Microlunatus soli: one gene and its partner. The protein of the gene in region 1 interacts with the protein of each later gene in a pairwise test. Links are inferred from orthologs where the notes say so. Each region holds a gene or a part of one and is shown in the gene's direction. Other genes may lie near its edges.

Region 1 (3,242 bases):
TGACCGCCGCGGCGGCATCCGATCATCGGATCCCGCATCGCTGGCTGCCGACCGTGATCGAGCTCGCCCGGCGGGACACCGCACTGCAGCCACTGGTCAAGATCACCGCCGACGCTCGCGGCCGCTGGCTCGGCGGACTGCAACCCGAGTGGGGCTGGTTGTTGCAGGATCCGGACGCCCCGATCGACCCGCAGCAGTGGGCCCGGCAGAGCACAGCGGAGCGGGTCCAGGCCGTCCGTCGACTGCGAGAGCGGGACCCGGCCGCCGTCCGGGACCTGATCGCCTGCACCCTGCCGACCGACGGCGCCCAGGATCGGGCGACGCTGCTGAACTGCCTGAGGATCAATCTCGGACCGGACGACGAATCCCTTCTGGAGCAGGGACTTGACGACCGGTCGATGCTGGTCCGAGCGACCGCCGCACGACTGTTGGACGGACTTCCCGGATCGGCACGGGCACAGCGGATGGCCGAGCGGTTGACCCCGCTGCTGGCCGAGCCCGGGGCGTCCGATCAGAGGTTGATCATCGATCTGCCGACCACTCCGACCGATGTCGGCGTCCGGGACGGGCTCGGCCGACCCCCGACCCGGCGTTCCGAACGCGGCTACTGGCTGGAACGACTCGCGGCCGGCGCCCCGCTCACCGTGTGGACCACCGTGACAGGCCGCGACCCGGCCCACAGCTGGGCGATGATCACCGACGACGACGCCCGGCACGGCATCGTTGCCGCCGTGCTGGCCCGGAACGATCGTCGATGGGCGCGGGCGATCGCGCCACAGGCCGACATTCCCGAGCTGTATCGACTGTTGCCGCTGAAGGAGTGGGACCCGTTGGCGGCCGCTGCGGTTGCCCGGCTGACGACAGGGGCGAAGGTCCGGACCATGATCGAATCCGCGCCGGCACCATGGGGCCCGGACTTCAGCCGAGCGGCGATCGACACCGTGACCCGGTTGAAGGGTCGGCTGTCGGAGCTGCTCGATCCGATGGCTCACGGCCTGCACCCCGCCGCCCTGGGCCGGCTGACCGAACTGGCCACCGGGGCCGGCGACTTCGCGGCCCGCGAGGCAGCCGGCCGACTGACCCAGTACCTGACCCTGACCACCGAGATCACGGAGGCGTTGAGATGACCGAGGCCGGCACCGGACCCGAACTGCTGCGAGCACACGCCGAGGACGCCTACGCCGCCGAACTGAGCGCGCTCGCAGCCACCGACGACCGACCGCGGCCACCGCGCTGGCAGCTTTCGCCCTGGGCGGTGACCAGCTATCTGCTCGGCGCCGAACTCCCCGACGGCACCGTGATCAGCGCCAAGTACGTCGGCGACCGGCGGCTGATCGAGATCGCGGTCGCCTCGCTGGCCACCGACCGCGCCCTGCTGCTGCTCGGCGTCCCGGGTACGGCCAAGACCTGGGTCAGTGAACATCTCGCCGCCGCGATCAGCGGCGACTCCACCCTGCTGGTCCAGGGCACCGCCGGCACTCCGGAGGAGTCCCTGCGCTACGGCTGGAACTACGCCCGACTGCTTGCCGAGGGGCCGAGCCGGGACGCCATGGTGCCCAGCCCGGTGATGCGAGCGATGCAGACCGGAGCTCTGGCCCGGGTCGAGGAGCTGACCCGGATCCCGGCCGACGTGCAGGATGCGCTGATCTCCATCCTGTCGGAGAAGACGCTGCCGATCCCGGAACTGGACGATGAGGTCCAGGCTCTGCAGGGCTTCAACGTGATCGCCACCGCCAACAGCCGGGACAAGGGCGTCAACGATCTCTCCTCGGCGCTGAAGCGGCGATTCAACACCGTGGTGCTGCCGTTGCCCGACACGCTGGAGTCGGAGGTGCAGATCGTCCGCCAGCGCGTGGTCTCGATCGGACACTCGCTGCAGCTCCCGGCCGAACTGGACGACGCCGCGCAGATCGAGCGGGTGGTGACGATCTTCCGCGAGCTGCGGGACGGCCACACCCTGGATCGACGGACCACCGTCAAGTCGCCGACCGCCACCCTGTCCACCGCCGAGGCGATCTCGGTGATGACCAACGGTGTCGCCCTGGCAGCCCATTTCGGCGACGGGAGGATCCGCGCGGTCGACGTGGCCGCCGGCCTGATCGGCGCCGTGATCAAGGATCCGGTGCAGGACAGGATCGTCTGGCAGGAGTATCTGGACACCGTGGTCAAGGACCGTGACGACTGGGCCGACCTGTACCGTGCCTGCCGCGAACTGAGCTGATCATCGATGGCGACGGTCGAGGTACTGGGGATCAGGCACCACGGTCCCGGGTCGGCGCGTTCGGTGCTGCAGGCGTTGGACGAGTTGCGACCGGACCTGGTGATCATCGAAGGACCACCGGAGCTGGACGGCCTGCTGTCGCTGGCCGCCGATCCCGATCTGGTGCCGCCGGTCGCGGCGCTGATCTACGTCACCGACGAACCGCACCGGGCGTCGTTCTATCCGTTTGCGTCCTTCAGCCCCGAATGGGTCGCGCTGCGCTGGGCGATCGGCAACAGCGCCGACGTACGGTTCGCCGATCTGCCGGCGACCAACTTCCTGGCCATGACCGACCGTCGGCAACACCCTGGCTCGGATCCGATCGGACGGTTGGCCGCCGCGGCGGGATACGACGACCCGGAACGCTGGTGGGAGGACGCGGTCGAGCACCGCGCATCCTCAACCCTGCAACGGTTCTCGCTGATCGGCGAGGCGATGGCGGTGATTCGGGAGCAGGACGCCGAGCAGTCCCCGGATCCGGAGACGTTGCGCCGGGAAGCCGCGATGCGCAAGATCATCCGCGCCGAGCTACGTGCCGGCCGCGAATCCGTGGTGGTCGTCTGCGGCGCCTATCATGCTCCCGTCCTGGTGCCGGACAGTTTCCCCACAGCGACCTCGGACAACCGGCTGCTGACCAAGCTGCCGCGGACCAAGGTCACGGCAACCTGGGCACCCTGGACGGCCGGCCGACTGGCGACCTCCAGCGGATACGGCGCCGGCATCACCGCACCCGGCTGGTATGCCCATCTCTTCAGCTGTTGGGAATCCGGACGTGCCGAGGAGGTGGTCCCGAGCTGGCTCACCCGGGTGGCCCGGACGCTGCGTGATCAAGGACTCGACGCGGCTCCGGCCACCGTCGTCGACGCCGTCCGGCTGGCCGATGCGCTGGCCGCCATCCGTGGCCGACCGTCGGTCGGTCTCGCGGAACTGACCCACGCCAGCCAGGCGGTGCTGTGTGGCGGCTCCGCGATCCCGCTCCAAC
Region 2 (3,229 bases), 520 kb from region 1 along the record:
CGAGGGCGTCAGCGTCCGGCGGGTCGCCACCGCTGCCGGGGTGTCGATCGGCGCGGTGCAACACCATTTCCCGACGAAGTCGGCGATGCTGGCGGCCGCGATGGACCGGGTCTCTGACCAGTTCACCGCTCGCCTGCAGTGCAACGCCGAGGGCCAGCAGGATCCGGAGCTGCTGCTGCGCGCGGTCCTCACCGAGTTGCTCGGCGCCGGGGAGGAACGGCGCCCTGGGACGGTGATCTGGCTGCAGCGGCTGGCCCGGGCCGCCGTCGACGAGCAGGCGGCCGCAGCGCACGCCAAGGACTGGCGGGACATCGAAGCACTGATCGCCGAACTGCTGCGGCAGTGTCGGCCGGACAGCGAACCGAACTGGCGCCAGGACATGGCCGCCGACCTGCTGGGCCTGCTGGACGGGTTGGCGGCGGCCCTGGTCACCGAGCCGGACCGGATGCCGCGGGACCGGGCCGAACGGCTGCTCGACCGACGCCTGCGCGAAGTCCTCGGTACGGGACGGTAGGCTGTCCAGCTATGACGCTCGGCTCGGCCCTCACCACCCCCATCGCGCTGCAGATCGCCGCGATGGAGACCGAACTGCCAGTCCACCCCATCATCTTCGGACTGATCGCCTTCCTCTGCCTGCTGGCGATGTTGGCCGTCGTCCTCTCGATCGGGAAGGGCCGGCCGCACAGCTGAGCCCTCGGGCTCGGCGCACCATCGCCGTACATACGTGACCGAACGCACCGCAGGGCTGGCACGAGATCGCAACCGCCCGCCGCGCCACCGCTATCGCCTCGGGGTGATGGGTGGCACCTTCGACCCGATCCACCACGGCCACCTGGTCGCCGCCAGCGAGGTGGCTCGACGGTTCGCCCTGGACGAGGTCGTCTTCGTCCCGACCGGACGTCCGTGGCAGAAGGACGCCCGCGAAGTGTCCGAGGCCGAGGACCGTTACCTGATGACGGTGATCGCCACGGCGTCCAATCCGCGCTTCACCGTCAGCCGGGTGGACATCGACCGACCCGGGCCGACCTACACCGTGGACACGCTGCGTGACCTGCGCACCGAACGCGGCGACGATGTCGACTTCTTCTTCATCACCGGCGCCGACGCGCTGTCGGCCATCCTCACCTGGCGCGGCGTCGAGGAACTCTTCGGGCTCGCGCACTTCGTCGGCGTCACCCGGCCGGGGCACGAGCTGAGCGTGCCGCCGAAGGAGCAGGTGCCGGAGGGGCGGCTCACCCTGATGGAGGTGCCAGCGCTGTCCATCTCGTCCACGGGCTGTCGGGATCGTGTCTCCGAGGGTGACCCGATCTGGTATCTGGTGCCGGACGGGATCGTCCAGTACATCGCCAAGCGCGGGCTCTACCACGACGACGAGCCCGACCATGCCGGCCATCAGACGGCGCCGGCCGGTGGCGGCTCTGGTCTGCCGGCCAATCGCCTACCCGACATCGAACGAGCATCGGGCACCGAACGAGGGGGAATACTCTGACTGCCACCGAACGCGCCATCGAACTGGCCAAGGCGGCCGCGGCAGCGGCCTCGGACAAGCTCGGCGCCAACATCGTCGCCTACGACGTGTCGGACCAACTGGCGATCACCGACGTCTTCCTGGTCGTCAGTGCGACCAACGAACGGCAGGTCGGCGCGATCGTCGACGGAATCGAGGAGCGGCTCCGCGACCTGGACGCCAAACCGGTCCGCCGCGAAGGTGACCGCGAACTGCGCTGGGTGCTGCTGGACTACCTCGATGTCGTGGTGCACGTGCAGCATGTCGAGGAACGCACCTTCTATGCCCTGGAACGGATCTGGCACGACTGCCCGGAGATCGATCTCGATCTCGAGGAGCAGCAGTGACCGCCCGCCGGCTGATCGTCTGGCGGCATGGCCGGACCGAATGGAACGCGACCGGCCGCTACCAGGGGCAGGCCGACATCCCGCTGGACGAACTCGGTCAGCGGCAGGCCGCCGCTGCGGCGAAGATGATCAAGGACCTGGAGCCGACCGCGATCGTCGCCAGCGACCTGTCTCGAGCCGCGGCCACCGCGCAGGCCCTGGCTGCCGAGACCGGCCTCACGGTGGTCCATGATCAACGGCTCCGGGAGATCCACGTCGGCAGCTGGGAAGGGCTGACCGTCGACCAGGCCCGCGAGGTTGACCCCGAATCGGTCGAGGCGGTGGCCAAGGGCTTGGACGTCCGGCGCTCACCGACCGGCGAGCTGACCAGTGAGGTCGCGGCACGAGTCGCGGCAGCGTTCAGTGAGATCGTCGAGCGGGCCGACGACGAGGCGGTGGTGGTCGCCACCATGCACGGCTTGGCCGGGCGGGTCGGCATCGCCGAATTCCTCGGCATCGACCACACCGCCCTCGGTGGGCTGCGCAATTGCGCCTGGGTGATCCTGGACCGGCACCCGCTCGGGCACTGGTACATCGCCAACTACAACCTGCAGGCCGAACTCAGCGTCCCCGACGACGACCGCGTCGCCTAGCTCCCTGGGCCTGTCGAAGGTCCCGGAGCCTGTCGAACGGCCGAACTCAACCTCCGGACAGCAACTCCCGGACCACCGGAGCGAGGGCAACTCCGAGATCGCGATTGTTCTGCTCGGTGAAGTGGATCCCGTCGACGCCGTCGGTGCTGATCACACTGCCGGCGTCGAAGAAATGGACGCCGGTGAAGTCGGCGAGCGCCGCGTACAGACCGGACAGCGCCTCGGTCTTCTGCCGGCCGCCGACCCAGATCGCCTCGAACCACGGATGCGGGATCTCGGTCAGCGGCGGTGGCGCCACCAGCAGCAGCTTCGGTGCCGGATACTCGGTGCCGACACCGCCGGTCGAGCCCTGTATCTGGCCGACCAGGATCGACATCGCCGCGGCGATGTCGATCGGCTCCCGATGCAAGAAGGCCTTGGTGTCGTTGGTGCCGAGCATCATGATCACCAGATCGAGCGGCAGTTGACTGGCCAGCGCAGCCGGCAGATAGTCGGCGGCGGCCAGTCGGTCGTCGGTGTGATCACCGGCGACGGTCCGCCCGCTCAGTCCTTCCTCGATGATCACGGTGTCGGCGCCGAGTTCGCGGCTCAGCACACCGGTCCAGCGGACGTCGGGGGAGTAGCGCTCGCTCGGCGCCCCACCCGGCACCGGCACCCAGCCCCAGGTCAGGGAATCCCCGAAACACATGATCCTGCGTACGTCGTCGGCCATGTCCGTACGCTACCGGTCACCCCGATTTCGC

What was found.
Region 2: the proteins of BLU38_RS25015 (region 1) and rsfS interact in binary tests that used the Escherichia coli proteins (3 or more experiments, as listed by UniProt). The link is inferred for Microlunatus soli from one-to-one orthologs.

Annotation. Positions count from the first base shown.
Region 1 is NZ_LT629772.1:5,457,922-5,461,163, reverse strand. What follows is about bases 173-3,172. They hold BLU38_RS25015 (ATP-binding protein), read left to right. Parts: upstream 173-1,123; coding sequence 1,124-2,221; downstream 2,222-3,172. Other genes in these bases: BLU38_RS25010 (DUF5682 family protein), read left to right, coding at 2,228-3,172; BLU38_RS25020 (DUF5691 domain-containing protein), read left to right, coding at 173-1,127. Also shown: more of BLU38_RS25020, read left to right, coding at 1-172; more of BLU38_RS25010, read left to right, coding at 3,173-3,242.
Region 2 is NZ_LT629772.1:4,937,878-4,941,106, forward strand. Bases 183-3,169 are described here. They hold rsfS (ribosome silencing factor), read left to right. Parts: upstream 183-1,485; coding sequence 1,486-1,854; downstream 1,855-3,169. Other genes in these bases: BLU38_RS22580 (TetR/AcrR family transcriptional regulator), read left to right, coding at 183-514; BLU38_RS30995 (hypothetical protein), read left to right, coding at 526-690; nadD (nicotinate-nucleotide adenylyltransferase), read left to right, coding at 725-1,489; BLU38_RS22595 (histidine phosphatase family protein), read left to right, coding at 1,851-2,486; BLU38_RS22600 (SGNH/GDSL hydrolase family protein), read right to left, coding at 2,533-3,169. In the rest of the region: more of BLU38_RS22580, read left to right, coding at 1-182; more of BLU38_RS22600, read right to left, coding at 3,170-3,198. UniProt on the Escherichia coli protein: Functions as a ribosomal silencing factor. Interacts with ribosomal protein uL14 (rplN), blocking formation of intersubunit bridge B8.